Regions from separate parts of the Duganella hordei genome, predicted to be linked through region 3. Evidence: predicted binding sites of a transcription regulator. Region 3 holds the regulator's gene; each other region holds the start of a gene.
The links. Region 3 encodes FliA, which starts transcription of late flagellar genes. Its sites were predicted from a motif close to CTAAAGTTTNNNNNNNNNNNGCCGNTA; they were not measured.
Positions count from the first base shown of each region.

Region 1: the regulator FliA is predicted to act here: its motif matches at 8,481-8,507, upstream of ABWW33_RS10750 (SPM autocatalytic domain-containing protein).
Region 2: the regulator FliA is predicted to act here: its motif matches at 8,027-8,053, upstream of fliD (flagellar filament capping protein FliD).

Region 1 is NZ_BPWI01000004.1:3,150-12,703, forward strand. It holds gene ABWW33_RS10750 (SPM autocatalytic domain-containing protein) at 1-8,331, opposite strand, end outside; gene ABWW33_RS10755 (class I SAM-dependent methyltransferase) at 8,964-9,554, shown strand, end outside.
Region 2 is NZ_BPWI01000031.1:14,689-24,242, reverse strand. It holds gene ABWW33_RS31980 (transporter substrate-binding domain-containing protein) at 1-656, opposite strand, end outside; gene greB (transcription elongation factor GreB) at 679-1,242, opposite strand; gene ABWW33_RS31970 (hypothetical protein) at 1,334-1,903, shown strand; gene ABWW33_RS31965 (sensor histidine kinase) at 1,952-3,115, shown strand; gene ABWW33_RS31960 (response regulator) at 3,143-3,790, shown strand; gene ABWW33_RS31955 (GGDEF domain-containing protein) at 3,932-5,512, shown strand; gene ABWW33_RS31950 (flagellin N-terminal helical domain-containing protein) at 5,821-7,362, shown strand; gene ABWW33_RS31945 (flagellar protein FlaG) at 7,453-7,830, shown strand; gene fliD (flagellar filament capping protein FliD) at 8,089-9,554, shown strand, end outside.
Region 3 is NZ_BPWI01000008.1:22,155-31,708, reverse strand. It holds gene ABWW33_RS18850 (DUF4351 domain-containing protein) at 1-747, shown strand, start outside; gene flhF (flagellar biosynthesis GTPase FlhF) at 897-2,384, shown strand; gene ABWW33_RS18840 (MinD/ParA family ATP-binding protein) at 2,377-3,174, shown strand; gene ABWW33_RS18835 (RNA polymerase sigma factor FliA) at 3,236-3,967, shown strand; gene ABWW33_RS18830 (flagellar motor protein) at 3,949-4,695, shown strand; gene motD (flagellar motor protein MotD) at 4,697-5,470, shown strand; gene ABWW33_RS18820 (flagellar protein FlgN) at 5,485-5,961, opposite strand; gene flgM (flagellar biosynthesis anti-sigma factor FlgM) at 5,969-6,283, opposite strand; gene flgA (flagellar basal body P-ring formation chaperone FlgA) at 6,392-7,087, opposite strand; gene flgB (flagellar basal body rod protein FlgB) at 7,246-7,671, shown strand; gene flgC (flagellar basal body rod protein FlgC) at 7,674-8,084, shown strand; gene ABWW33_RS18795 (flagellar hook assembly protein FlgD) at 8,098-8,805, shown strand; gene ABWW33_RS18790 (flagellar hook protein FlgE) at 8,835-9,554, shown strand, end outside.

The DNA of each region.
Region 1 (9,554 bases), on a different contig from region 3:
CATCGCGTGCACCTGGTTGGTGGTGAGCGAGGCGATTTCAGCGGTGCGCAGCGTGACGAACTGCCTGGTGCTCAGCGCGGCGATCGCGGCGGTGCTCAGCGCGACCAGGTCGGCGGTGTCGAGCGCGGCCAGCGCCGCGGTCGACAGGCCGGCAGCCTGGGCGGTGGTCAGCGCGGCGACCTGGGTCGAGGTCAGCGCCACGCCCTGGCTGGAATTCAGCGCGCCCAGCTGGTTGGCGGTCAGCGCGCCGATTTCCTGGGTGGTGAAGGCCGCCAGCGCGGCGGTGGCCAGCGCGGCAAGATTGTTGGTCGACAGCGCGGCAACCTGGCTCACGCTCAGCGATGCGGCCTGGGCGGTGGTCAAGGCGGAGATCTGTGCAGTGCTCAGACCGCTGGCGAAGGCCGAGGTGGCCAGCGCGGCGACCTGGCCGGTCGACAGCGCTGCAACCTGGGCGGTGGCCAGACCGGCCAGCTGCGCGGTGCGCAGCGCGGCGACGTCGATCGTGCTCAGGCCCACCAGGTCGGCCGTCTCGATCGCGCCGATGCTGTTGGAGCTCAGGGCCACCACTTGTGCGGTGCCCAGCGAAGACAGTTGCGCCGAGGTCAGCGCGACGATCTGGCTGGTGGTCAGCGCGGCGATGCCGGCGGTGCTCAGCGCGGCCAGCGAGGCGGTGGCCAGCGTGTTGACCTGGGTGGTGGTCAGCGCGGCGACCTGCGCGGAACTCAAGACGGCGATGGCGGCCGTCTTGATGGCCGACAGATCGGCCGTTTCCAGCGCGGCTATCGAGTTGCTCGACAGTGCGGACACTTGCGCGGTGCTCAGCGCGGCCGCTTCGGAGGTGCTCAGGGCCACGACCTGGCTGGTGGTCAGCGCCTTGACCTGATTGGCGCTCAGCGCGGCAACCGCGTTGGTCGACAGCGCGGCAAGGTCGGCGGTTTCCAGCGCGGCGATGGCGTTGGTGCTCAGCGCGGCAACCTGCGCGGTGCCCAAGGTGCTCGCTTGCGCGGTGGTCAGCGCAACGATCTGGTTGGTGCTCAGACCGGAGACAGCGGCGGTGCTCAGCGCGGCGACCTGGTTGGTCGACAGCGCGGCGACCTGAGCCGTGGCCAGGCCCACCAGTTGCGCACTGCGCAGCGCGGCGACGTTGGCGGTGGTCAGGCCGACGATGTCGGCGGTTTCAATCGCGCCGATGGCGTTGCTCGACAGCGCGGCAACCTGCGCCGAGCTCATGCTGCTCAACTGAGCCGAGGTCAGTGCGACGACCTGGTCGGTGGTCAGCGCGGCGATGCCGGCGGTGCTCAGCGCGGCCAGCGAAGCGGTGGCCAAGGTGTTGACTTGCGTCGTGCCCAGCGCGGCAACCTGAGCGGAACTCAGGGCGGCGATGGCGGCCGTCTTGATGGCCGACAGATCGGCCGTTTCCAACGCGGCAACCGAGGCGGTGCTCAGCGCGGCAACTTGCGCGGTGCTCAGCGCGGCCGCTTCGGCCGTGGTCAGTGCAACGATCTGGCTGGTCGTCAGCGCTTTGACCTGATTGGCGCTCAGCGCGGCGATCGCGTCCGACTTCAGTGCTGCGAAGTCGGCCGTTTCCAGCGCGGCGATGGCGTTGGTGCTCAGGCCGGCCACTTGTGCGGTGCTCAGCGAGCTCGCTTGCGCGGTGGTCAGCGCCACGATCTGGTTGGTGGTCAAGCCGGACACGGCGGCGGTGCTCAGCGCGGCGATCTGGTTGGTCGACAGCGCGGCAACCTGTGCGGTCGCCAAGCCAGCCAGCTGCGCGCTGCGCAGCACGGCCACGTTGGCGGTGGTCAGGCCGACCAGATCGGCGGTTTCGATCGCGCCGATGGCGTTGCTGGTCAGAGCGTTGACTTGCACCGAACCCATGCTGCTCAGCTGAGCCGAGGTCAGCGCGACGACCTGGTTGGTGGTCAGCGCGGCGATGCCGACGGTGCTCAGCGCGGCCAGTGAGGCGGTGGCCAGGTTGTTGATCTGCGTGGTGGTCAGCGCGGCAACCTGGGCGGAGCTCAGGGCACCGATGGCGGCGGTCTTGATGGCCGACAGGTCGGCCGTTTCCAGCGCGGCGACGGCGTCGCTCGACAGCGCGGCCACTTGCGCGGTGCTCAGCGCGGCCGCTTCGGCCGTGGTCAGCGCAACCACTTGATTCGTGGTCAGCGCCTTGACCTGATTGGCGCTCAGGGCGGCAATCGCATCGGACTTCAGTGCTGCGAAGTCGGCCGTTTCCAGCGCGGCGATGGCGTTGGTGCTCAGGCCGGCCACTTGTGCGGTGCTCAGCGAGCTCGCTTGCGCGGTGGTCAGTGCGACGATCTGGTTGGTGGTCAGGCCGAATACAGCAGCGGTGCTCAGCGCGGCGACCTGGTTGGTTGACAGCGCGGCGACCTGCGCCGTGGCCAGGCCAACCAGTTGCGCGCTGCGCAGCGCGGCCACGTTGGCGGTGGTCAGGCCGACCAGATCGGCGGTTTCAATCGCGCCGATGGCGTTGCTCGACAGCGCGGCGACTTGTGCCGAGCTCATGCTACTCAGCTGGGCCGAGGTCAGCGCGACAACCTGGTTGGTGGTCAGCGCGGCGATGCCGGCGGTGCTCAGCGCGGCCAGCGAAGCGGTTACCAGGTTGTTGACCTGCGCGGTGGTCAGCGCAGCAACCTGGGCGGAGCTCAGGGCGGCGATGGCGGCCGTCTTGATGGCCGACAGATCGGCCGTTTCCAGTGCGGCGACGGCGTCGCTCGACAGGGCCGCCACTTGCGCGGTGCTCAGCGCGGCCGCTTCGGCCGTGGTCAGTGCAACCACCTGATTCGTGGTCAGCGCCTTGACCTGATTGACGCTCAGGGCGGCGATCGCGTCCGATTTCAGTGCTGCGAAGTCGGCCGTTTCCAGCGCGGCGATGGCGTTGGTGCTCAGGCCGGCCACTTGCGCGGTGCTCAGCGAGTTTGCTTGCGCGGTGGTCAGCGCAACGATCTGGTTGGTGGTCAGGCCGGACACGGCGGCGGTGCTCAGCGCGGCGATCTGATTGGTCGACAGCGCGGCGACCTGCGCGGTCGCCAGACCCACCAGCTGCGCACTGCGCAGCGCGGCGACGTTGGCGGTGGTCAGGCCGACGATGTCGGCGGTTTCAATCGCGCCGATGGCGTTGCTCGACAGCGCGGCGACCTGCGCCGAGCTCATGCTGCTCAGCTGGGCCGAGGTCAGCGCGACGACCTGGTCGGTGGTCAGCGCGGCGATGCCGGCGGTGCTCAGCGCGGCCAGCGAAGCGGTGGCCAAGGTGTTGACTTGCGTCGTGCCCAGCGCGGCAACCTGGGCGGAACTCAGGGCGGCGATGGCGGCCGTCTTGATGGCCGACAGATCGGCCGTTTCCAGCGCGGCAACCGAGGCGGTGCTCAGCGCGGCCACTTGCGCGGTGCTCAGCGCGGCCGCTTCGGCCGTGGTCAGTGCAACGATCTGGCTGGTCGTCAGCGCTTTGACCTGATTGGCGCTCAGCGCGGCGATCGCATCGGACTTCAGTGCTGCGAAGTCGGCCGTTTCCAGCGCGGCGATGGCGTTGGTGCTCAGGCCGGCCACTTGTGCGGTGCTCAGCGAGCTCGCTTGCGCGGTGGTCAGCGCGACGATCTGGTTGGTGGTCAGGCCGAACACAGCGGCGGTGCTCAGCGCGGCGATCTGGTTGGTCGACAGCGCGGCAACCTGCGCCGTGGCCAGGCCCACCAGCTGCGCGCTGCGCAGCGCGGCGACGTTGGCGGTGGTCAGGCCGACGATGTCGGCGGTTTCAATCGCGCCGATGGCGTTGCTCGACAGCGCGGCGACCTGTGCCGAGCTCATGCTGCTCAGTTGGGCCGAAGTCAGCGCGACGACCTGGTCGGTGGTCAGCGCGGCGATGCCGGCGGTGCTCAGCGCGGCCAGCGAGGCGGTGGCCAGCGTGTTGACCTGCGTGGTGGTCAGCGCGGCGACCTGGGCGGAGCTCAGGGCGGCGATGGCGGCCGTCTTGATGGCCGACAAGTCGGCCGTTTCCAGTGCGGCAACCGAGGCGGTGCTCAGCGCGGCAACTTGCGCGGTGCTCAGCGCGGCCGCTTCGGTCGTGGTCAGTGCAACCACTTGATTCGTGGTCAGCGCCTTGACCTGATTGGCGCTCAGGGCGGCGATCGCGTCCGACTTCAGTGCTGCGAAGTCGGCGGTTTCCAGCGCGGCGATGGCGTTGGTGCTCAGGCCGGCCACTTGCGCGGTGCTCAGCGAGCTCGCTTGGGCGGTGGTCAGCGCCACGATCTGGTTGGTGGTCAAGCCGGACACGGCGGCGGTGCTCAGCGCGGCGATCTGGTTGGTCGACAGCGCGGCGACCTGTGCGGTCGCCAGGCCCACCAGCTGCGCGCTGCGCAGCGCGGCGACGTTGGCGGTGGTCAGGCCGACGATGTCGGCGGTTTCAATCGCGCCGATGGCGTTGCTGGAGAAGGCGCCGATTTGCGCGGAACCCATGCTGCTCAGTTGAGCCGAGGTCAGTGCGACAACCTGGTCGGTGGTCAGCGCGGCGATGCCGGCGGTGCTCAGCGCGGCCAGCGAAGCGGTGGCCAAGGTGTTGACTTGCGTCGTGCCCAGCGCGGCAACCTGGGCGGAACTCAGGGCGGCGATGGCGGCCGTCTTGATGGCCGACAGATCGGCCGTTTCCAACGCGGCAACCGAGGCGGTGCTCAGCGCGGCAACTTGCGCGGTGCTCAGCGCGGCCGCTTCGGCCGTGGTCAGTGCAACGATCTGGCTGGTCGTCAGCGCTTTGACCTGATTGGCGCTCAGCGCGGCGATCGCGTCCGACTTCAGTGCTGCGAAGTCGGCCGTTTCCAGCGCGGCGATGGCGTTGGTGCTCAGGCCGGCCACTTGTGCGGTGCTCAGCGAGCTCGCTTGCGCGGTGGTCAGCGCCACGATCTGGTTGGTGGTCAGGCCGAACACGGCGGCGGTGCTCAGCGCGGCGATCTGGTTGGTCGACAGCGCGGCGACCTGCGCCGTGGCCAGGCCCACCAGCTGCGCGCTGCGCAGCGCGGCGACGTTGGCGGTGGTCAGGCCGACGATGTCGGCGGTTTCAATCGCGCCGATGGCGTTGCTCGACAGCGCGGCGACCTGTGCCGAGCTCATGCTGCTCAGTTGGGCCGAAGTCAGCGCGACGACCTGGTCGGTGGTCAGCGCGGCGATGCCGGCGGTGCTCAGCGCGGCCAGCGAGGCGGTGGCCAGCGTGTTGACTTGTTTGGTCGTCAGCGCGGCGACCTGGGCGGAGCTCAGGGCGGCGATGGCGGCTGTCTTGATGGCGGACAGGTCGGCCGTTTCCAGCGCGGCGATGGCATTGGACGACAGCGCCGCCACCTGCGCGGTGCTCAGCGCGGCGGCCTCAGTCGTGGTCAGCGCGACGACTTGATCGGTCGTCAGCGCCTTGACCTGATTGGCGCTCAGGACGGCGATCGCGTCGGACTTCAGTGCTGCGAAGTCCGCCGTTTCCAGCGCGGCGATGGCGTTGGTGCTCAGGCCGGCCACTTGTGCGGTGCTCAGCGAGCTCGCTTGCGCGGTGGTCAGCGCGACGATCTGGTTGGTGGTCAGGCCGAACACAGCAGCGGTGCTCAGCGCGGCGATCTGGTTGGTCGACAACGCGGCGACCTGCGCCGTGGCCAGGCCCACCAGCTGCGCGCTGCGCAGCGCGGCGACGTTGGCAGTGGTCAGACCGACGATGTCGGCGGTTTCAATCGCACCGATGGCGTTGCTCGACAGCGCGGCGACCTGCGCCGAGCTCATGCTGCTCAGTTGGGCCGAGGTCAGCGCGACGACCTGGTCGGTGGTCAGCGCGGCGATGCCGGCGGTGCTCAGCGCGGCCAGCGAGGCGGTGGCCAGCGTGTTGACTTGTTTGGTCGTCAGCGCGGCGACCTGGGCGGAGCTCAGGGCGGCGATGGCGGCTGTCTTGATGGCGGACAGGTCGGCCGTTTCCAGCGCGGCGATGGCATTGGACGACAGCGCCGCCACCTGCGCGGTGCTCAGCGCGGCGGCCTCAGTCGTGGTCAGCGCGACCACTTGATCGGTCGTCAGCGCCTTGACCTGATTGGCGCTCAGCGCGGCGATCGCATCGGACTTCAATGCTGCGAAGTCGGCCGTTTCCAGCGCGGCGATGGCGTTGGTGCTCAGGCCGGCCACTTGCGCGGTGCTCAGCGAGCTCGCTTGCGCGGTGGTCAGCGCGACGATCTGGTTGGTGGTCAGGCCGAACACGGCGGCGGTGCTCAGCGCGGCGATCTGGTTGGTCGACAGCGCGGCAACCTGTGCGGTTGCCAGACCCACCAGTTGCGCACTGCGCAGCGCGGCGACGTTGGCAGTGGTCAGGCCGACGATGTCGGCGGTTTCAATCGCGCCGATGGCGTTGCTCGACAGCGCGGCCACTTGGGCCGAGCTCATGCTGCTCAGTTGGGCCGAGGTCAGTGCGACAACCTGGTCGGTGGTCAGCGCGGCGATGCCGGCGGTGCTCAGCGCGGCCAGCGAAGCGGTGGCCAGCGTGTTGACTTGTTTGGTCGTCAGCGCGGCAATTTGAGCGGAACTCAGGACGGCGATGGCGGCGGTCTTGATGGCCGACAGGTCAGCCGTTTCCAGCGCGGCGATGGCGTTGCTCGACAACGCGGCCACTTGCGCGGTGCTCAGCGCGGCGGCCTCGGACGTGGTCAGCGCGACCACTTGATCGGTGGTCAGGGCCTTGACCTGCGCGGCGCTCAGCGCGGCAATGGCGTCGGATTTCAAGGCCGCGAAATCGGCCGTCTCCAGCGCGGCGATGGCCTTGGTGCTCAGGCCGGCCACTTGCGCGGTGCTCAGCGAGCTCGCTTGCGCGGTGGTCAGCGCGACGATCTGGTCGGTGGTCAGGCCGAACACGGCGGCGGTGCTCAGCGCGGCGATCTGGTTGGTCGACAGCGCGGCGACCTGCGCCGTGGCCAGGCCCACCAGCTGCGCGCTGCGCAGCGCGGCGACGTTGGCGGTGGTCAGGCCGACGATGTCGGCGGTTTCAATCGCGCCGATGGCGTTGCTCGACAGCGCGGCAACCTGTGCCGAGCTCATGCTGCTCAGCTGGGCCGAGGTCAGGGCAACGACCTGGTTGGTGGTCAGCGCGGCGATGCCGGCGGTGCTCAGCGCGGCCAATGAAGCGGTGGCCAGCGTGTTGACTTGGGCGGTGGTCAGCGCGGCGACCTGGGCGCTGCTCAGGGCGGCGATGGCGGCCGTCTTGATGGCCGACAGGTCGGCCGTTTCCAGCGCGGCGACGGCGTCGCTCGACAGCGCGGCCACTTGCGCGGTGCTCAGCGCGGCGGCTTCGGCCGTGGTCAGCGCGACCACTTGATTCGTGGTCAGCGCCTTGACTTGCGCGGCGCTCAGCGCGGCAATCGCGTCGGATTTCAATGCCGCGAAGTCGGCCGTTTCCAGCGCGGCGATGGCCTTGGTGCTCAGGCCGGCCACTTGCGCGGTGCTCAGCGAGCTCGCTTGGGCGGTGGTCAGCGCGACCACCTGGTCGGTGCTCAGGCCGGCAATGGCGGCGGCGCTCAACGCTGCAATCTGGTTGGTCGACAGCGCGGCAACTTGCGCGGTGGCCAGGCCGACCAGCTGCGAGGTACGCAGGGCGGCGATGTCGTTGGTGCTCAGGCCGGCGAGGTCGGCGGTTTCAATCGCGCCGAGGGCCTTGCTCGACAGCGCGACCACTTGCGTGGTGCTCATGGCGGCGATTTCCGCCGAGGTCAGCGCGACGGCCTGGTCGCTGCTCAGCGCGGCGATGCCGGCGGTGCTCAGCGCGGCCACCGAAGCGGTGCCCATCGTATTGACTTGCGCCGTGGTCAGCGCGGCCACCTGGGCGCTGGTCAGCACGGCGATGGAGGCGGTCTTGATCGCGGCCAGGTCGGCGGTTTCCAGGGCGCCGATGGCGTTGGTGCTCAGCGCAGCGACCTGGGTCGAACTCAGTTGCGCGGCCTGGTTGCTGGTCAGGGCGACCACTTGGTCGGTCGTCAGCGCCTTGACCTGGTTGGCGGTGATGCCGCCGATAGTGGCCGTGGCCAGCGCGGCGACGTCGTTGGTGGTCAGCGCGGCGATGGCGGCGGTTTGCAGCGCGGCGATCTGGGTCGAGGTCAGCGCGTTGGCCTGCTTGGTCGTCAGGAAGGCGATCTGGGTGGAGTTCAGGCCTCCGGCAATCTGGGCAGTCGTGAAGGCGGGGATTTGCGCAGTAGTGAACGCGGCCAGCTGGTCAGAATTAAACGCTGCAATGTCGGCAGTTGCCAGCGTGATGATCTGGGCTGTGCTGAAACTGGCAATCTGCTCAGTGGTAAAACTGGTCGCGAAACTCATACTATTTCTCCTGGAGGTACTTCTCTGGCTGCTCAGAAAGCAACTCGAGCGATCAGCTTTTGTCTGATGCTCGAGCCCTGTAGTGGATTTGTTACTTTTTTAACAAAATTTTTATGGTGCTGTCGGAAAAAACTACTCCGTACTGTATATAACGACGGAATTTGGACTTTCATTAAGTAAACTTTTCTTTTGGCCATTAAGTTGCGGGCCAACCAAGCTCGAACCAGATGAACGCCTCTTCCAGCAGGATTCCAAGGGCCGATTATATCTGAGTAGATTTCCCAAAAGAATTTATTTCAACCGCTGTCTCTCTCTCGCAACCTGCTATAGGAGAATGTTTATTTATTAAAAAAGTTACCTAAAAAAACAGTTCACCAGGAAACTTTCATGTCGATAGTGCCATTTTCCCAGCAGAAAAATATATCCATACGGACATTTTGCCCTTGCCGTGTGACAAGCAGATGACTGAACAGAGGGGTTAAGCAATGTCAATTTGATATATCCGGTGCATAATCCGGATCTCGCCTGCACAGCTAAGGCGGGGAAAACCGGTTCACCCACCTACGGAGACTTTCAAAATGAAACTGTTGCCTAGAAGCCGCACCCTTGGATTACTTTGCCTGAGCAGCACCATGGCCCTGTTACTGGCCGCCGGCCACGCCGGTGCCGCCGGCCAAGCGCCGCTGGCCGCCGCCGCCGTGGCCGATGCCGGCCGCCCGGACGCCGACAAGGCGCGCGACGCCGACCGCAAGCCGGCCGAGATGCTGGCCTTCGCCAAGGTCCAGCCGGGCCAGGTCGTGGTCGATTACTTTGCCGGCCGCGGCTACTTCACCCGCCTGTTCAGCACGGCGGTCGGCCCGAAGGGTTCGGTGTACGCGATCGCGCCGCAGGTGCTGGTGGACCGCCTGAAGGGCAAGCCGCTGCCGCCGCCCGTGTCGGCCGAACCGGGCCGCGCCAACGTGCATGAAGCGATCAGCGCCGCCTCGCTCAACGTGCCGGTCAAGGCCGACCTGGTGTGGACCTCGCAGAACTATCACGACATCCACATCTGGAGCGGCGCCGCCGGCACGGCCGAGCTGAACAAGGCCGTGTTCGAGGCGCTGAAACCGGGCGGCTACTATATAGTGCTGGACCATTCGGCCCAGCCCGGCCTGGACGACGCCGGCATGGCCAAGCTGCACCGCATCGACGAGGCGCTGGTCAAGAAGGAAGTGCTGGCCGCC
Region 2 (9,554 bases), on a different contig from region 3:
TGCTCGCCCGGCGTCACAAAGAAGTAGCGCGGCAGCGGAAAATAAATCGCCAGGCTGCGCTCCAGCGCCAGCTCGGGAAAGGCCGGCGCGTACGCGGCCTGCTCGAACAACGCCTCCTCTATCCCGCGCGGGAAATGCTGGAAGCGGTTGACCGCCAGCATGCCGTGCAGGCCGGCCGTCGAGTTGCCTTGCACCACATCGAAACCGGCGCCCAGGAACACCGCCGTCGAACTCCATTGCCGCCCCGCGCCCAGCGGCAGCCGCTTGAGCTGCTCCAGCGTGCTCAGCGCGCTGAACTGCGCCTGGCGGCGGCCGTCGATCAGCGAGATGCGGTAGCCGGACATGCCCTTGTCGATCGGGATGCGGATCGGGATCAGCTTGCGCTCCCACTCCGGCGACGTGATCTGCGCGCTCAGGTTGACCAGCTTGCCCTTGCTCATTTCCAGCAGCAGCCGGTCGCGCTCCATGCCCAGCGGCGAGGTGCGCAGCTCATACGGGCCATAGATCTCGCTCGACGCCTCCAGCGCCGCCTTCAACAGCTGCAGGGTGTAGTGATCGCGGCTGTCCGGCCGGCTGAAATTATGATCGATCACATAGGAGTCGAGCGCCAGCGCCCGCCCCGGCCAGCCCAGCAGCGCCAGCATCAGGCACAGCATCGCGCCGAGGGCGCGGCGCGCTTCAATCGGCAGCCGGCTCAGGATAGCTTACCTCCAGGATTTCCAGCTCCTCCACGCCGTGCGGCGCCTGGAAGCTGATGACGTCGCCCTCGCGCGCCTTGGTCAGCGCCCGCGCCACCGGCGCCACCCAGCTGATCTTGCCGTTCAGCGGGTCGAGCTCGTCGATGCCGACGATGGTGATGGTGCGCGTCTCGTCGTTCTGGTTGCAATACGTGACCGTGGCGCCGAAGAACACCTGGTCGCTGCCATGATGCACGCTGGGGTCGACGATGGCCGCCGTGTCCATGCGCTTGGTCAGGAAGCGGATGCGGCGGTCGATCTCGCGCAGCCGGCGCTTGCCGTAGATATAGTCGCCGTTTTCCGAACGGTCGCCGTTGGACGCCGCCCAGTGCACGATGCGCACCACCTCCGGCCGGTCGACGTCGATCAGCTGCAACAGCTCATCCTTGATGCGCTGGTAGCCGGCCGGCGTGATGTAGTTCTTCGACCCGGCCGGGATCGCCAAGGCCAGCGCTGCGGCCTCGTCGTCGTCTCCGTCCGATTCTTTGACAAATGCTTTGTTCATGCCGGCTATTGTAACGGCTTCGGCGGTCAACAGGCTGCCGCGCACGGTCCGCTTTGACGTATGATGATGCACATAGAACAACGCCGAGACGATGAAACCCTTCCACCGCTTTTGCCGTTCGCTGTTTGCACCGCTGGTCTACGTGGCCGCCCTGCTGTTGCTGCTGGAAGACTGGCTGTGGGACCTGGGCATGCGGCTGCTGGACCGGCTGTCGTCGTGGCCCGTGCTGCGCCGCATCGAGGCGTGGATCTGCACGCTGGGACCGCGCGCCGCGCTGGCGCTGTTCGTGCTGCCGGCCACGCTGCTGTTTCCGGTCAAGCTGCTGGCCTTGTGGGCGATGGCCCAGGGCCATGCGCTGCTGGGCCTGCTCGTCATCGTGCTGGCCAAGGTGGCCGGCGCGGCGGCGGTGGCGCGCATCTTCCTGTTGACGCGGCCGGTGCTGATGACGATAGTCTGGTTCGCGCGCCTGCTGCACTGGTTCCTGGCGCTGAAGGAGCGCTGGATAGAACGGCTGCGCGCCACCGCGGCCTGGCGCCAGGTGGGCGCGCTGGCCGGGCGCCTGCGCCGCTGGCGCCGGCACGCGGTGCCGGCGCCGGGCAGCTGGGTCGCCCGCTTCCGCCGCCTGCTGCGGCGCTTCCGCGCGCGCTGGCGGGCCCGATAATTTTTTAGACGATTGATGCACGAGTTTATGCAGGAGTTCAGGCACACCATGAGCGCAGCCCCCGAACCGCACACCCCCGGCGCCGCCCTCGCGGCCGAGCTGGAACAGGTGCGCGCGCGCTTCGACGCCATCGTCTCCAACACGCCCGGCCTGGTGTTCCAGTTCGTGCTGCACGCCGGCGGCGCCGTCTCCTTCCCCTACCTGAGCGACGGCTGCCAGGCGCTGCTGGGCCTGACGACGGCCGAGCTGCACCGGCAGCCGGAGCGCTTCCTCGAGCTGATCCTGGCCGACGACCGCGCCTCCTACCTGGAGGCGATGCGGGCCTCGGCCGCCGCGCTGTGGAGCTGGAACTGGGAGGGCCGCATCTGGGTCGACGCCTGGAAGGACGTCAAGTGGATCAACCTGCGCTGCACGCCGCACGCGCTGGCCGACGGCGCGGTGCGCTGGGACGGCATCATGACCAACATCACCGAGAGCAAGCAGGAACAGCTGGAGGTGCGGCAGTCGCGCGCGCGGCTGGCCGAGCTGTCGGCGCACACCGACCGCGTCAAGGAACAGGAGCGCGCCCGCATCGCGCGCGAAATCCATGACGAGCTGGGCGGCAACCTGACCGCGATCAAGATGGCGGTCGCGATGCTGGCGGCCCGCCTCGGCGAGGCCGGCGACCATCCGGCGCTGCGCGAAAAGACCGACTACGTCGATGCGCTGGTCGACCGCACCATCGACGCCGTGCACCGCATCTCGCTGGACCTGCGGCCGTCGCTGCTGGACCTGGGCCTGGTGGCGGCGCTGGAATGGCAGGTGCGGGAATTCGGCAAGCAGGCCGGCATCGCGTGCAGCTTCCACGCCAACCAGCGCCACATCGACCTCAACGACGACCAGTCCACCGCGCTGTTCCGCATCGCGCAGGAGGCGCTGACCAACATCGCCAAGCACGCCGGCGCCACCGAGGTCGGCGTCAGGCTGGCGCGGCTGCGCCACCACGTCAGCCTGAAGATCGCCGACAACGGCAGCGGCATCGCCCAGGCCGACCGCGCCAAGCCGGCCTCGTTCGGCCTGCGCGGCATGGCCGAACGGGCCCGCGCGCTGGGCGGAACGTTGACGCTGAGCCACGCGGCCGGCGGCGGCACCGTGGTCGCCATCAAAATCAGGGTCGAAACAGCCGCCGCTGGCGCTACAATAGCTGGAGAAAACGTTTCTGCTGTGGAATAATGTAAAAGATAGGGTGTAGAGATTCACATGACAGAAAAAGCCATCATCAAGGTCTTCATCGCCGACGACCACGCGATCGTGCGCGAAGGCTTGAAACAGATCCTGGCCGAGACGCGCGACATCGTCGTCGCCGGCGAGGCCGAGAACGGCCTGGACGCCGTCAAGCTGTTCCGCAAGTCGGAGTGCCAGGTGATGCTGCTCGACATTTCGATGCCGGACCGCAGCGGCATCGAGGTGCTCAAGCAGATCAAGAAGGAAAAGCCGGAGCTGGCGGTGCTGATGCTGTCGATGCACCGCGAGGACCAGTACGCGATCCGCTCGCTCAAGGCCGGCGCGGCCGGCTATCTGACCAAGCAGAGCGCGCCGCGCGAGCTGGTGACGGCGATCCGCCAGGTGGCCGGCGGCCTCAAGTACATCAGCGCGGCGCTGGCCCAGGAGCTGGCCAACCACGTCGGCGACGACCACGACGCGCCGCCGCACGACACGCTGTCCGACCGCGAATACCAGACCTTGACGATGATCGCCTCCGGCAAGACGGTCGGCATGATCGCCAAGGAACTGTCGCTGTCGGTGAAGACGGTGAGCGAGTACCGCGCCCGTTTACTGGTTAAAATGAAGCTGAAAAACAGCGCGGAACTGACCCACTACGCGATCAAGAACCAGCTGATCGAATGACGTGTCCAACATGGTTGCCGGATCGAACAGATTTAATGCCCTGATGAAAGACCTCTTCCCGCCCTTTATTCAGGCTATGGCGCGCACGGCGCGGCCGTATCATGGTATGACATGAGAAACCTTTAAGAGGCCGCGCGTAATATGTCCAGCAAATCCAACACTCCCGAGCAGAATCCGGCCGAGATCGCGCGCGAGGCGTTCAAGCGCCTGGCGGTGCGCCGTGTCGCGCCGACGCCGGAAGCCTACCGCGACATCTACAACGAAATCGCCGGCGTCGCCGCCACGCCGGCGGCCGCGCCGGCGGTGGCCGTCGATCCCGGCCCGGAATCGGTGCTGAGCCAGTTCGCCACCCGGCTGACGGAAAACACCGGCGACCTGGCCGACTTCGGCCGCCGCTTCAACCGCGCCGTCAAGTCGCGCGACTGGGAGGGCTACGCCAAGGCCTTGTCGCAGCTGGTGGAAAAACACTTCATCAGCCGCAAGGTCGGCATCGAGGTGGCCGGCATGGATGCCGAGGACGAGCAGAGCCGCACGCTGCGCGACCTGCTGAGCCGCACCCTGACCTTTGCCGTCGCCTCGCTGCTGTCGGGCGCGCCGGCGCTGGTGGCCGAGGCCGAATCGCTGGGCGCGGCCACCAAGCTGGCCCACAGCGAGGAGGCGCTGGCGGAAATCGCGCTGCGCCTCAAGCAGCTGTGCTTCCAGATCGAGCTGCGCGGCGGCGACAGCGGCGAACAGCAGGAATTGCTGCTGCGCCTGTTCAAGCTGCTGCTGGAAAACGTCAGCGAGCTGCTCGACGACGACAGCTGGCTGCGCGGCCAGATCGAAGCGGTGCAGAACCTGATCGCCGGCCCGCTCGACGTGCGCGCGCTGGAGGAAGCCACGCGCAGCCTGAAGGAAGTGATCTACAAGCAGGGCCAGCTCAAGCACAGCCTGTCGGACGTCAAGCTCACCGTCAAGAACATGATGATGACCTTCATCGACCGCCTGGGCCAGGTGGCGGCGTCGACCGGCGACTTCCACGAGAAGATAGGCGGCTATTCGGAAAAGATCAGCAAGGCCGACAATATCTCCGAACTGAACAGCATCCTCGATGAGGTATTGAAAGAAACCCGGCTGGTGCAGAGCGAGGCGCTGAAGGCGCGCGACAAGATGGTGCTGGCGCGCCAGGAAGTGCAGGACGCCGAGAACCGCATCCACGCGCTGGAGGCCAAGCTGCAGCATTTGAGCGAACTGGTGCGCGAGGACCAGCTGACCGGCAGCCTGAACCGCCGCGGACTGGACGACGTGTTCGAGCGCGAGACCGCCCGCTCCGACCGCCGCGGCACGCCGCTGTGCATCGCCATCCTCGACCTGGACGACTTCAAGAAGCTCAACGACACCTACGGCCACATCGCCGGCGACGCCGCGCTCAAGCACCTGGTCAAGATCGTCAAGGACACCTTGCGCTCGATGGACGTCATCGCCCGCTTCGGCGGCGAGGAATTCCTGATCCTGATGCCGGAAACCACGGTCGAAGCGGCCTCGAGCACGATGACCCGGCTGCAGCGCGAGCTGACCCGCCACTTCTTCCTGCACGATAACGAGAAGGTCTTGATCACGTTCTCGGCCGGCGTCGCGCTGCGCCGCCCGAACGAGGAGCAGACCGACCTGGTCAAGCGCGCCGACAAGGCCATGTACACGGCCAAGCAAACCGGCAAGAACCGGGTGGTGGTGGCCGAATAGTTGCCGAACAGGCCATCGTTTCCCGCAGTTTGCTCCAGCCCGGTGCCCGCCGGGCTTTTTTTTCGTCCGAAATTTTGGGCGAAAAATAATTATTTTCACCCTAAAGATTCCCGTTGCGCGGTCGTTTAAACGGGCATCGACGATGAACTTTAGCCCTGCGACGCAAAATTTTCCGGCTTTCTTCCCCTTAATTTTCCCACTGGGCAACCGTTACCAGCTTCAACAGCGGTTTGATTGTCTCGGAGCGTGGAGACAGACCAAAGTGAAATGAGCACACTGCCCAACTCGAAGTATCCTGGAGAAACATCATGGCACAAGTCATCAATACCAATATTGCATCGCTGAATTCGCAACGCAACCTGAACACCTCGCAAGCCAACCTGTCGACCTCGCTGCAACGCCTGTCTTCGGGCCTGCGCATCAACAGCGCCAAAGACGATGCCGCCGGTCTGGCCATTTCGGAGCGCTTCACGTCGCAAATTCGCGGCAATACCACGGCAGCACGTAACGCCAACGACGGTATCTCGCTGGCGCAAACGGCCGAGGGTGGCTTGAGCACCGCCGGCGACCTGCTGCAGCGTATCCGCGAACTGGCAGTCCAGTCCGCCAACGGCACCAACTCCGATTCCGACCGTAAATCGATCCAGGGCGAGGTTTCGGCCCTGTCGCAGGAATTGAACCGCGTCGCCAACACCACCCAGTTCAACGGCCAGAACGTGCTGGACGGCTCGCTGACCGCGTCGCAATTCCAGGTCGGCGCCAACGCCAACCAGACCATTAACGTCGGCATCCAGTCGGCCAAGGCGACCGACATCGGCAACAACACCTTGGCCGCCCAGTACGGCGACGTGGCCAGCAGCGCTGGCGCCGCCACCGCCACCGCCGCCAACCTGGTACAGGCGCAGACCCTGAGCCTGACCTCGGGCGCCGGCACCACCACCAGCGTCGACGTCAAAGTGGGCGACAGCGCCAAGAAGATCGCCGCCAACGTCAACGCCCTGAGCAGCAGCTCCGGCGTGACCGCCACCGCCAGCACCACCGCCACGCTGTTCAGCAGCAACGCCACCGGCTTCGCCGACGGCTCGCTGCAGTTCCAGCTGCGCGGCGACAACTCGATCGAAGCGGACGCCAACTCGACCGCCGTGACGATTTCGGCCAAGATCAAGGGCGGCGACCTGTCGGCCGTGGCCCAGGCGATCAACGCGCAAGTCGGCACCACCGGCATCAGCGCCTCAATCAAGGTCAACGCCACCACCCACAACAAGGAAATCCAGCTGTCGAACTCGTCCGGCGCAGATATCCAGATCACCAACACCAACTCGACCGCGCTCGACGACCAGCTGGGCACCGCGTCGATCCGCGGCGCCGACAAGCCAGCCAACGGCTCGGTCGCGGCGGTTGAAGGCGCGGCGGCAGTCATCGGCGCGGCCTCGGCCGCCGTCGGCGGCCACCTGGACTTCTCGTCGGACAGCGGCTTCACGATCTCGTCGACCACCACCGACATCGTCGCCAACCCGACCGGTTCGGACCTGCAATCGGTCGCCAAGATCGACGTCAGCACCATCGACGGCTCGAACAAGGCGCTGAAGACCATCGACTCGGCACTGAACCAGATCAACAGCAACCGCGCTGCGCTGGGTGCGATCCAGAACCGTTTCGCCTCGACCATCTCGAACCTGAATACGACGACGGAGAACTTGTCCGCTTCGCGCAGCCGGATTCAAGATACCGACTTCGCGGCGGAAACGGCCAGCCTGACCCGCGGCCAGATCCTGCAACAAGCTGGTACCGCCATCCTGGCCCAGGCCAACTCGCTGCCGAACGGCGTGTTGTCCCTGCTGCGTGGCTAAAATCCGGGGCAGGGTTGACGCGGTAAGGTCGCTCTGACTAGGTTCCCCGGTTGATTTATTCAACCGGGGATTTTTCACAAAGGAAGCATCATGACTATCGATACCATCGGCTCGGCCAGTCAGCCGCGCCCCGCAGCAGATCGCACTCCCGACGCCGGCGTGGCGCAGGGCGCAGTGCGCGTGCCGGCCACCGCGCTCGACACCGTCGCCGCCGTCAAGGCGCCGGCCGCCGTGCCCAGCCTGGACCAGGTCAGCCACGCCGTGTCGCAGCTGAACAAGTCGGCGCAGGCCAAGTCGCAGGGATTGGAGTTTTCGATCGATAACGACAGCAAGCGCACCGTGGTCAAGGTCATCGACCAGACCACCAAGGAAGTGCTGCGCCAGATCCCGACGCCCGAGGCGCTGGAGATCGCCAAATCGCTGGAATCGAAATCCGGCACCGGCTTGCTGATCCAGCAAACGGCCTGAAGCGGCTGCGCAGACGCGCGCCGCTTTTCTCTCATCCATGGCATCCTGATTCCGGGAGCCAGCTGACCGGTCCTGCGCGCCTGCCGCCGCCGACCATCCCTCCGGCGTCCGCCACGACAGCCGCCACCGCCCGTCTTTTCAGCTGCTTTTTTAGCTGATGTTTCAGCTTTACCTGAACTGGCAGGTATTTCCCCTTCTCAAGTCCGGTTTGATTCTGCCGATATTGTCTTATATTATTGCTTTACTTAGGAGCGCACCGTGGGCATCTCTTCACCAGGCATCGGCTCTGGCATCGACGTCAACACCATCGTCAGCAAGCTGATGGCGGTCGAGTCCGCGCCGCTGGCCGATTTCGACAAAAAGTCGGCCAGCTACCTGGCCCAGGTGTCCGCCTTCGGCAATCTGTCGAGCGCGCTCGGCGCCTTCCAGGGCTCGCTCGCGAGCCTGACCTCGATCTCCAGTTTCCAGTCGCTGGTGAGCACGCCCAGCGATTCGACCGTGATGACGGCCACCGCCTCCAGCACCGCGCAACCGGGCAACTACCGCGTCAACATCAACCAGATCGCGCAGGCGCAAACGCTGGCCTCGGGCGGCTACAAGAGCACCACGTCGGCCATCGGCCTGGGCGCCAAGACCACGATTAACTTCTCGCTGGGCACCGTGAGCGGCGGCAGCTTCGGCCTCGCCGGCGCCGCCCTGAACGGCACCGCCGCGGGCCACAGCCTGTCGAGCGGCGGCCTGACGCCGGGCTCGCTGAGCATCAACAACACCGTGATCGCCACCGACGGCACCACCCGCAGCGCCCGCCTGCTGGCCGACGCCATCAACGCCAAGAGCACCACCACCGGCGTCTCGGCCAAGGCCGCGCCCACCGTCACCAGCGCCACCCTGTTCGGCGGCGCCGGCGCGGCCAGCTTCGGCAATGTGGACACCACCGGCGGCGGCAGCTACTCGCTGTCGGTCGGCGGCGTCGAGATCGCCGCCCAGCCGGCCGGCACGGCCGCCGGCGCCGGCGTGACGGCGGCCTCGATCGACGCCGCGCTGACCGGCAACACCGCCGTCGCGCGCGCGCTGGCCGACGCCAACATCACCGTCAGCGGCACCGCCGCCGGTGGCGACCTGCAATTTACCAATGCCGACGGCAGCAACATTGCCATCGCCGAAGCGGTCGGCGGCAGCGTCACCGGCGGCATCGGCAACAGCGGCAGCGCCAACATCGGCTCCAGCGACACGGCGGTCGGCTCCATCTCGCTGGTGTCGGCCGACGGCAGCCCGATCACCGTCGGCGGCACCAATCCGGCCGGCGCCGGGCTGACGGCCGGCGTCGGCGGCGCCTACCTGGGCGCCAGCTTCGCCGCCGATTCGTCCCGCACCAGCGGCAACATCGTCATCGACAGCTCGAACAACACGCTGCAAGGCATCCTCGAGGCGATCAACAAGGGCAATTTCGGCGTCACCGCCAGCATCGTCTCGGACGGCTCGACCGGCGCCACCGCCACGCCCAACCACCTGATCCTGACCTCGACCGCCACCGGCGTCAGCTCGACGATGAAGATCACGCTGGCCGGCTCGGGCGGCAATCCGCCGGACCCGGACCTGGTCTCGCTGCTGGGCTACGATCCGGGCGGCGTGCAGAACCTGAGCCAGAAGGCATCGGCGGCCGACACGCTGGCCACCGTCAACGGCATCGCCGTCACCAGTTCCAGCACCAGCATCACCGGCGC
Region 3 (9,554 bases):
GTGCTGGTGCACTTGGAGGTGCAGGGCTGGCATGACCGCGATTTTGCCGAGCGCATATTTGTCTACAATTATCGCGCTTATGATCGCTATCGCCGCGCGGTCGCCAGCCTGGCGTTGTTGACGGATGATAGCAAGCGCTGGCGACCGGATACGTTCGGTTACCGCCTGCTTGGCAGCGAAATGGGGATCAGATTTCCTGTCGTCAAACTGGGGGATTTTTCCGATCGGATCGCTGAGTTGGAGATGCATCCGAATCCCTTTGCACTGGTTACCGTGGCCTATCTGCAAGCGCGGCAGACCCGGAATAGCATCCATCGGCGGCGCATCGCCAAGTGGCGCCTGACCAAGCTTTTGTATCAGCGTGACTGGGGCAAGCAGCGTATTATTAATTTGTACCGAGTGATCGATTGGATCATGCGTTTGCCACAGGGACTTGAAGCACGATTGCGGGAGGGCATCCTGCAAATGGAAAGGAGGAAGACCATGACTTACCTGTCTTCGATAGAGCGCATAGGCATGGAAATTGGCATGAAAAAGGGCATGCAACAAGGACTGGAAGAAGGACGGCAAGAAGGACGGCAAGAAGGGCGGGCGGAGTTGCTTGCCGAGTTGCTGGCAAGGCGCTTCGGCGAGCTCGATGGGGATGTGCGGGAGCGGTTGGCTACGGCGACCGCGGAGCAACTGTCCGTCTGGGGCGCGAACTTTGTCGATGCGCGGTCGCTGGCCGACGTTTTTCGGAGCGGCTAGGCCGCCCCGGCCGCAATAGCGAAATGCGGCCCATTTGCCCCCCTGTTCAATGGATCGTTTCCAGAGTGCATCGTCAATAATGGCACTGTCGAGTAAAGGCGTCTCATCCGGAAGACGCGCTGCTCCATCCAGTTCCCTGAGAGACGGCCATGAACGTGAAAAAATTTACCGCACCTACGTCCCGCGAAGCGCTGCGCAAAGTCCGCGAATCGCTCGGCCCCGATGCCGTGATCCTGTCCAACCGCCAGGCCGACGGTGGTGTTGAAATTCTCGCCCTCGCCAACGACGATGCCGCCTCGCTGGCCGTGCCGGCGCCCCATACGCCGATGGCCGATCCGGCGCCGTCGCTCGACCTGAATACCGCCGTGCCGCAAGGCCGCGCCGACCAGCGCATCGAGCCGCGCTTTGAGTCACGCATGGAACCGCGCATGGAATCGCGTACAGATTCCCGCTTCGAGCCGCGCATGGAAACCAACTACCCGACGCCGGCGCCAGCCGCCCAGCCATCCCTGCCAGCGCAACCGGTGCGCCGCGTGGTGGCTTCGGCTTCGTCGTTCGCCACCGCCACCAAGGCCGCCGCTGCCGCGCCAGCGCCGGCCAAGGCATCGGTCGACGTCGACCAGATCGCCGCGATGGTGGCCGCCGCCGTCGCCAGCGCCAAGGAAAACGCCGCCGCCGAAATGCACGGCATGATGAGCGAAATCCGCGCCATGCGCGGCATGATGGAAACCCAGTTGGCCGAAATCTCCTGGGGCGCGACGCAGGCGCGCGAACCGCAGAAAGCCGCCGTGCTGCGCGAAATGCTGGCCGCCGGCTTCTCCGCCAGCCTGGCGCGCTACCTGCTCGACAAGATGCCCGCCAACCGCGACGCCGCCGACAGCCTGCGCTGGATCAAGACCGTGTTGACCCGCAACCTGTCGACCATGGCCAACGAAGAAGCGCTGATCGACCAGGGCGGCGTGTTCGCGCTGGTCGGCCCGACCGGCGTCGGCAAGACCACCAGCACCGCCAAGCTGGCCGCGCGCTGCGTGATGCGCCACGGCCCGGACAAGCTGGCCCTGATCACCACCGACGCCTATCGTATCGGCGCCCACGAGCAGCTGCGCATCTACGGCAAGATCCTCGGCGTGATGGTGCACTCGGTGAAGGACGAGGCCGACCTGCGCATCGCGTTGAAGGAACTGAAAAACAAGCACACGGTGCTGATCGACACCGTCGGCGTCAGCCAGCGCGACCAGATGGTCACCGAGCAGGTGTCGATGCTGCAAGGCGCCGGCTCCGACGTCAAGCGCCTGCTGTGCCTGAACGCCACCGCCACCCAGGAAACCCTGAACGAAGTGGTGCGCGCGTATCAGGGCAGCGGCCTGGCCGGCTGCATCATGACCAAGCTCGATGAAGCGGCCGCCATCGGCAACGTGCTGGACGTGGTGATCCGCCAGAAACTGAACCTGTTCTACGTGTCGAACGGCCAGCGCGTGCCGGAAGACCTGCACCTGGCCGATCCGGCCTATCTGATCGACCGCGCTTTCAAGCTGAAGCGCGACGTCGTCAACAGCCAATACCTGGACGCCGAACTGCCGCTGTTGATGAGCAATGCGGGCAACGCCGGCGCGCTGCGCGAGGTGCACCTTGGCTAATTTCGATTTCGACCAGGCGGAGGGACTGCGCCGCATGTTGGCGGGGCCCAAGCCCCGCATCGTCACTTTTTTGTCGGCCACCCCGCAGGATGACAAGGGCGCCATGCTGGTCAACCTGGGCGCCTCGCTGGCCCGCGCCGGCAACGACGTGCTGCTGGTCGACGCCTGCGCCAGCGCCCACGGCGTGGCCTCGCGCCTCGGCGTCGACGGCGGCGCCAGCCTGCTCAACGTGGCGCGCCAGGAATGCGGATTGAATCAGGTGATACACCAGGTGCCGCAAGGCTTCGCTGTGGCGTCGATGACACGCGGCCAGCCGCGCTGCGGCCCTGACGAAACCCGCCGCCTGGCCAAGGCTTTCGACGTGCTGGCCAAGCAGACCGGCATCGTCATCGTCGACGGCGAATTCGACGGCGAGGCTTTCCCGGTGCCGGTCATGGCCAGTTCGGAAATCGTGGTCCAGGTATCGAATAGCGCTACCTCGATCAAGGCCGCGTACAGTATGATCAAGCGCCTGAACCAGGAGCTGGGACGCCGTCCATTCGGAATTCTGGTCACCGGGGCTTCCGAATCGGAGGCAAAGGTGGTATACGATAATATGGCACAGGCAGCCAGCCGATACCTCGCCGTGAACCTCGTTTCGATGGGATCGGTGCCGGCGGATGAATACCTGCAGCGCGCGGCACGCTTGGGGCGTGCGGTGGTCGATGCGTTTCCGCTGGCCGGGGCTTCGGTGGCGTTTCGTCAACTGGCGGGGCGCTTTGCGCTGGCTGGCTCGCCTTCATTCCAATAGAAGGCGTTTCCTTGAGGAGTAACAGCATTATTTTGGCGCTCAATTAACACAAAAACAGCCTATGTACACGGTCAAAGGGAAAGCGGACAAGGATTCTTTGCTGACGGAGCATATGCCGTTGGTCAAGCGCCTGGCCCATCACATGAAGGCGAAACTGCCGCCCAGCGTCGAAGTCGACGATCTGGTGCAAGCCGGAATGATCGGCCTGCTCGACGCCATCAGCCGTTACGAGGAAACCCATGGCGCCCAGTTTGAAACCTACGCCGTGCTGCGCATCCGCGGCGCCATGCTCGACGAACTGCGCAACAGCGACTGGCTGCCGCGCTCCATGCGCCAGAACATGCGCAAGATCGAGACCGCGATGAGCACCCTGCAGCAGCGCCTGGGCCATCCGCCGACCGAGTCGGAAGTGGCCAAGATGCTCAAGCTGTCGCTGGCCGACTACCAGGAAATGCTGTCCGACGGCGGCGGCCACCAGCTGGTGTACTACGAGGATTTCCACGACGACGACGGCAACGACAGCTTCCTCGACCGTTACTGCTCGGATGAAGACAGCGACCCATTGCGCTCGCTGCTGGACGGCGACTTCCGCCAGGCCGTGATCGACGCCATCGACGCGTTGCCGCCGCGCGAGAAGATCCTGATGGGGCTGTACTACGAGGAGGAGCTCAACTTGAAAGAAATCGGCGCCGTGATGGGCGTATCGGAATCGCGCGTGTCGCAGCTGCACACGCAAGCCGTGGCGCGCCTGCGCGCCTCACTGCGGGAGCGGTCTTGGACTGGGCCAGCGTAGCCGGGGTGCTGCTGGCGCTGGCCGGCATCGTCATCGGCCAGTCGCTTGAAGGCGGCAAGCTCTCTTCGCTGCTGCAGCCGGCCGCGTTTGCGATCGTGGTGGTCGGCACCTTCGGCGCCGTGCTGCTGCAGACCCGCTTCCGCACCTTTGTGCGCGGCCTGCAGATGCTGCGGCTGGTGTTCGCGCCGCCGGCCGACACCCGCGCCGTGCTGGCGCGCGACATCAACGCCTGGAACCTGGCCGCGCGCCGCGACGGCCTGCTGTCGCTGGAGCGCTACATGCTCGCCTCCAAGCACCAGTTCAACACCAAGGGCCTGCGCCTGATCGTCGACGGCATCAATCCCGACAAGCTGCGCCAGATCCTCGACACCGAAATCACCGCCTACGAAACCGAGGAAAGACAGGCGGTGCGCATCTGGGAATCGGCGGCCGGCTACTCGCCGACCATCGGCATCCTGGGCGCGGTGCTGGGCCTGATCCACGTGATGGAAAACCTCACCGATCCGAGCAAGCTCGGTTCCGGCATCGCGGTCGCCTTCGTCTCGACGATCTACGGCGTCGGGCTGGCCAACCTGCTGTTCTACCCGATCGCCAACAAGCTCAAGGCCATCGTCACGCAGGAAGTGCACCAGCAGGAAATCGCCGCCGCCGTGTTCTACGACATCGCCACCGGCGACCACACGCGCGTCATCGACGAACGCATCGCCACGCTGCTGCGGGAGCACTGACATGCAGTACCGGCGCGCGCGCAGGAAGTTCGACGACGAACCGGAGAACCATGAGCGATGGCTGATCTCCTACGCCGACTTCATCACGCTGCTGTTCGCGTTCTTCGTCGTCATGTACGCGATCTCCTCCGTCAATATCGGAAAATACAAGGTTTTCTCCGACGCCTTGGGCGATGCCTTCGGCGGCGCTGGCGCGGCACAGCCGATTAACACGCAGATCCAGAACCTGCCGATCCCCAATCCAGGCCTGAAGCGCCGCACCGAAATGCTGCGCAAGGAAAAAGAGCACATGACCAAGCTGGCACAGGACTTGTTGTCCACGCTGGCGCCGCTGGTCAAGGAGGGCAAGGTGCGCGTGACGCAGAACAGCCGCGGCGTCAGCGTCGAGATCAACGCCTCGGTGCTGTTCGATCCGGGCGACGCGCGCCTGACCAATGAGTCGACCGAGGCGCTGCGCGCCGTCGCCGGCCTGCTGAAAAACGACGAGCACAATGTGCAGGTCGAGGGACATACCGACAATCAGCCCATCCGCAACGCGCTGTTCCCGTCCAACTGGGAATTGTCGGCGGTGCGCGCCAGCAGCGTGGTGCGGCTGTTCATCGACGCCGGCGTGGCGCCGGAACGCCTGACCGCGGTCGGCTTCAGTTCGAACGTGCCGGTGGCGACCAACGACAACGCGATCGGCCGCGCGCGCAACCGCCGCGTGGCGGTGACGATACTGTCGGGACTGCCGGATACGGTAACGGAATTGCCGACGCAGGCGCCGGCGCAATAAGGAAAGTAAGAAGCTTAGCCGGCGAGGAAGCCGCGGCTGCGGGGCAGGGTGGTGGACATGCCGCCGGGGCCGTAGAAATTATTCGCCGCGCCGCCCTGCGGACGCAACGCCTGCAAGGCGCCCTGCGTATGGCCCATCTGCTTGTTGATCAACATGCCGTTGATGCGGTTCAGTTCCTTGGCTTCGCGGCTTTGCTCCAGCAGCGTTTTCCACAGCGGGGCCGCTTCGGCGGCATCGGCGCCGCTGGCGGCGATCCACGCATCCATGCCCGATTCCTGTGCCGGGTAGCCGGCCTTGCCCAGGGCGCGGTGGCGCTGGGCGGACAACAGGGTCATCTGCGTGACCAGGGCCGATTTCTTGGTCGTGACGGCCGTCAGGCTGTCGAGGTCCGCCGCCACCAGGTATTGCTGCTCCTGCTTCAGGACGCCCAGCAGGGTCGTCATGATCTGTTGTTCTTCGCGCAGGCTGTTCAGCGGGGTAGCGGTTGACATGATGGTCCTATCGTTTCCTTGAGTGCAGCAGATCCTTGACCGTATCGAGCAAGCCATCCGCCACTTTTTCCGAGTTGACCTGGAACTGGCCATCGGCAATCGCCAGCTTGATGCGTTCGACTTTTTTCGTGTCGAACACCGCGCCGTTGCCGCTGGCCGCACTGGCCGCCAATGCCTGCCCTTGGGGCGACAGGCGCACGCTGTCCGAGGTTGCCGCAGTCGACGGTGCCGCCGCCTTGTCCGCGCCGCGCGCGGTCGAGGTGGAAGCGGGCGTCGACGACGGCAAGCCGGTCGTGCTCTTTAATGTATCGTTAATTTTCACAGCCATATCCTTCTCGGGTAGGAGTACGAAACTCCGGGATCTGAGTATGTAACGGCGGCGTCCCGCAAAACTTTAGCGCCGCCCCTTGCTCCAGACCCCTGGCGCCCGTCAGAACGCCACCTCCACCAGCCCGCCCGCCTTGGCGATCCCGGTGATTTGTTGCCCACCGGAAGTTTTTACCTGTACCACCTGGCCGTCGCCCGCCGTGCTCATGGCGCGCGCCTCGGCCGACACGGAAAAGCCGTTGCCGCTGGACACCAGCCGCACCAGTTGTCCGGACTGCACCACCGGCTTGCTGCGCAGCGTGTCGAGCCGCAGCGGGGTGCCCGGCGGCAGCGAAATATTGGTGCTGCGGCCGATCACCTGCGCCATGTCGGTGGCTATACCTGCAGGCAACATTGTCAAATCACCCTTCAAGGTCACCAGCTGGTTGGCGGCGATGGCCTGGCCCTGGGCCAGCGGCGCGGCGCTGGCGATGTAGTCGCCCACCACGGTGACGTTGGCTTGAATATATACCGTCCAGGCCGCCGGTGTCGCACAGCGCACGCCGACGGTGGTCTTGCCCCAGGCGCGCGCGCCGGGCATGAAGAAAGCTTGCGGATCGGGGCAGGCGGCCAGGTTCATGCGCGGGTCGATGGCGCCTACGGTCACCGTCACCTGGCCCGGCAGGCCGCCGCTCTGCACCTGCAGGAACTGCTCGACGGTGCGCTTGAGCGCGGCCGCGTCCTGATAGGCGGGCTGGGCGTGCGCCGCCATGGTCAGCGTGAGCAGGGCGGCGGTAAGTAAGAGTCGGCTTGATTTCATGGCGTAGGTTTCCCCTTCAATGTTGCCATCATATTCTGGCGGCCTGAACTTGAAGCCTTGAATAGGACCGAAAAGCATGTGCTTATCGCCCGATGGTTACCAGGAAGACCTCCGTATCATCGATCCTGTCATAACAAGTTCGTCCATTGGGGGATGTCATGGTTGGGAAACTCGACGATTACATGCGTTTCAACGAAGCCGCGCTGAGCCTGCGCTCGCAGCGGCAGACCGTGCTTGCCTCGAACATCGCCAACGGCGACACGCCCAACTACAAGGCCCGCGACATCGACTTCACCAGCGCGCTGCAGGCCGCGCTGGACAAGGCCAGCCCGAGCGCCAACGCCACGCTGAAGACCACCGCCGGCAAGCATTTCCCCAACCCCCGGCAAGACGGCACCACGATGGCGGACGGCACGCCGCTGCTGTACCGCGGCGTGGTGCAGGGGGCCGTCGACGGCAACACGGTCGACATGGACGTCGAGCGCAACCAGTTCGCCGATAACGCCGTCCGCTACGAGGCCGGCATCACCGCAATCAACGCCCAGATCAAGACCATGATGGCGGCGATACAGGGAGGTAGCTGATCATGTCGCTGTTTAATATTTTTAATGTTTCCGGCTCGGCCATGAGCGCGCAGGCGCAGCGCCTGAACGTGGTGGCGTCCAACCTGGCCAATGCCGACAGCGCCACCAGCGCCAGCGGCGAGGCCTACCGCGCGCGCCAGGTGGTGTTCGAGGCCACCACGCCGACCGACGGCGGCGCCTCCACCGGCGTGCGGGTCAAGCAGGTGGTCGAGGACCAGTCGCCGATGAAGCAGATGTACGACCCCAAGCATCCGATGGCGGACGACAAGGGCTATGTGACCATGCCCAACGTCAACGTGGTCGACGAGATGGTCAACATGCTGTCGGCCTCGCGCTCCTATCAAACCAACGTCGAGACCATGAACGCGGCCAAGACGCTGTTGCTGAAAACACTGACCATCGGTCAGTCTTAATTAAGAGGTCATCATGAGTTTAATCGGAGGCGTGATCGATACGCCCAAAGCGGCGGCCACCAACAGCGTGCCCACCACCACCAGCAGCACCGCGACGGACGACGTCGGCGCGGACCAGGACAAGTTCATGAAGCTGCTGGTGACGCAGCTGAAGAACCAGGATCCGCTGAACCCGATGGACAACGCGGCCATGACCAGCCAGCTGGCCCAGCTGTCGACCGTGACCGGCATCAACAAGGTCAACGCCACCTTGGAATCGCTGCGCACCGACCAGGCCAGCGCGCAATCGCTGACCGCGACCAACCTGATCGGCAAGGGCGTGCTGATCGCCGGCAAGGGCATCGAACTGGCTAGCAGCACCGACGACGCCGGCAAGACCACCAGCAGCAGCGTGTTCGGCTTCGACCTGGCCTCGCCCGCCGAAAGCGTCGAGATCGCGATCCAGGACAAGGCCGGCACCACGGTGCGCACGATGACCATGAAGAATGCCGACGTCGGCACCTACCCGATCACCTGGGACGGCACCACCGACGGCAAGACCACCGCGCCGGCCGGCAGCTACACCTTCACCGTCAAGGCCGTCAGCGCCGGCAAGACGCTGACCGACTCGACGCCGCTGCAGCTCGCTGCCGTGGCCAGCGTGTCGACCGGCAGCGGCGGCGTCAAACTGAATACCTCGCTCGGGCAGTACACGATGTCCGAAGTCAAAGAAGTTTTGTAAAGCAGTCACACCTAGCATAGGGGAATACCATGTTCCAACAAGGACTTAGCGGCCTGAACGCAGCATCCAAATCGCTGGACGTCATCGGCAACAACATCGCCAACGCCAGCACCGTTGGTTTCAAGAGTTCGCAGGCGCAGTTCGCCGACCTGTACGCCAATTCGCTGAACGGCGTATCCGGCAACAACCCGGGTATCGGTGTGACGACGGCCAAGCTGGCCCAGCAGTTCACCCAGGGCAATATCGAAACCAGCAGCAACCCGCTGGACGTGTCGATCAACGGCGGCGGCTTCTTCCGCGAAGTGGTCAACGGCGCGGTGCAGTATTCGCGCAACGGCCAGTTCCACGAAGATAACACCCACACCCTGGTCAACGCCCAGGGCGCCCAGCTGACCGGCTACCTGTCGAACGCGGCCGGCGTGATCCAGCTGGGCGCGCCGGTGCCGCTGACCCTGGACAAGTCCGACCTGACGCCGGTGCAGACCACCGAAGCGAACTTCCAGCTGAATCTGAGCTCGGCCGAGAAAGTGCCGGCCACCATCCCGTTCGATGCCAGCGATCCGACCAGCTACAACAAGCAGACCGTGCTGAACGTGTACGACAGCCTGGGCACGTCGCACATCATGACGACCTACTACGTCAAGACCGACGCCAACACCTGGGACGTCTACGCCGCCGCCGACAACAAGGAAATCGTCTCGGCCGGCGTGGCCGCCGCGATCAACACCGACCAGCCCACGCTCGACGCG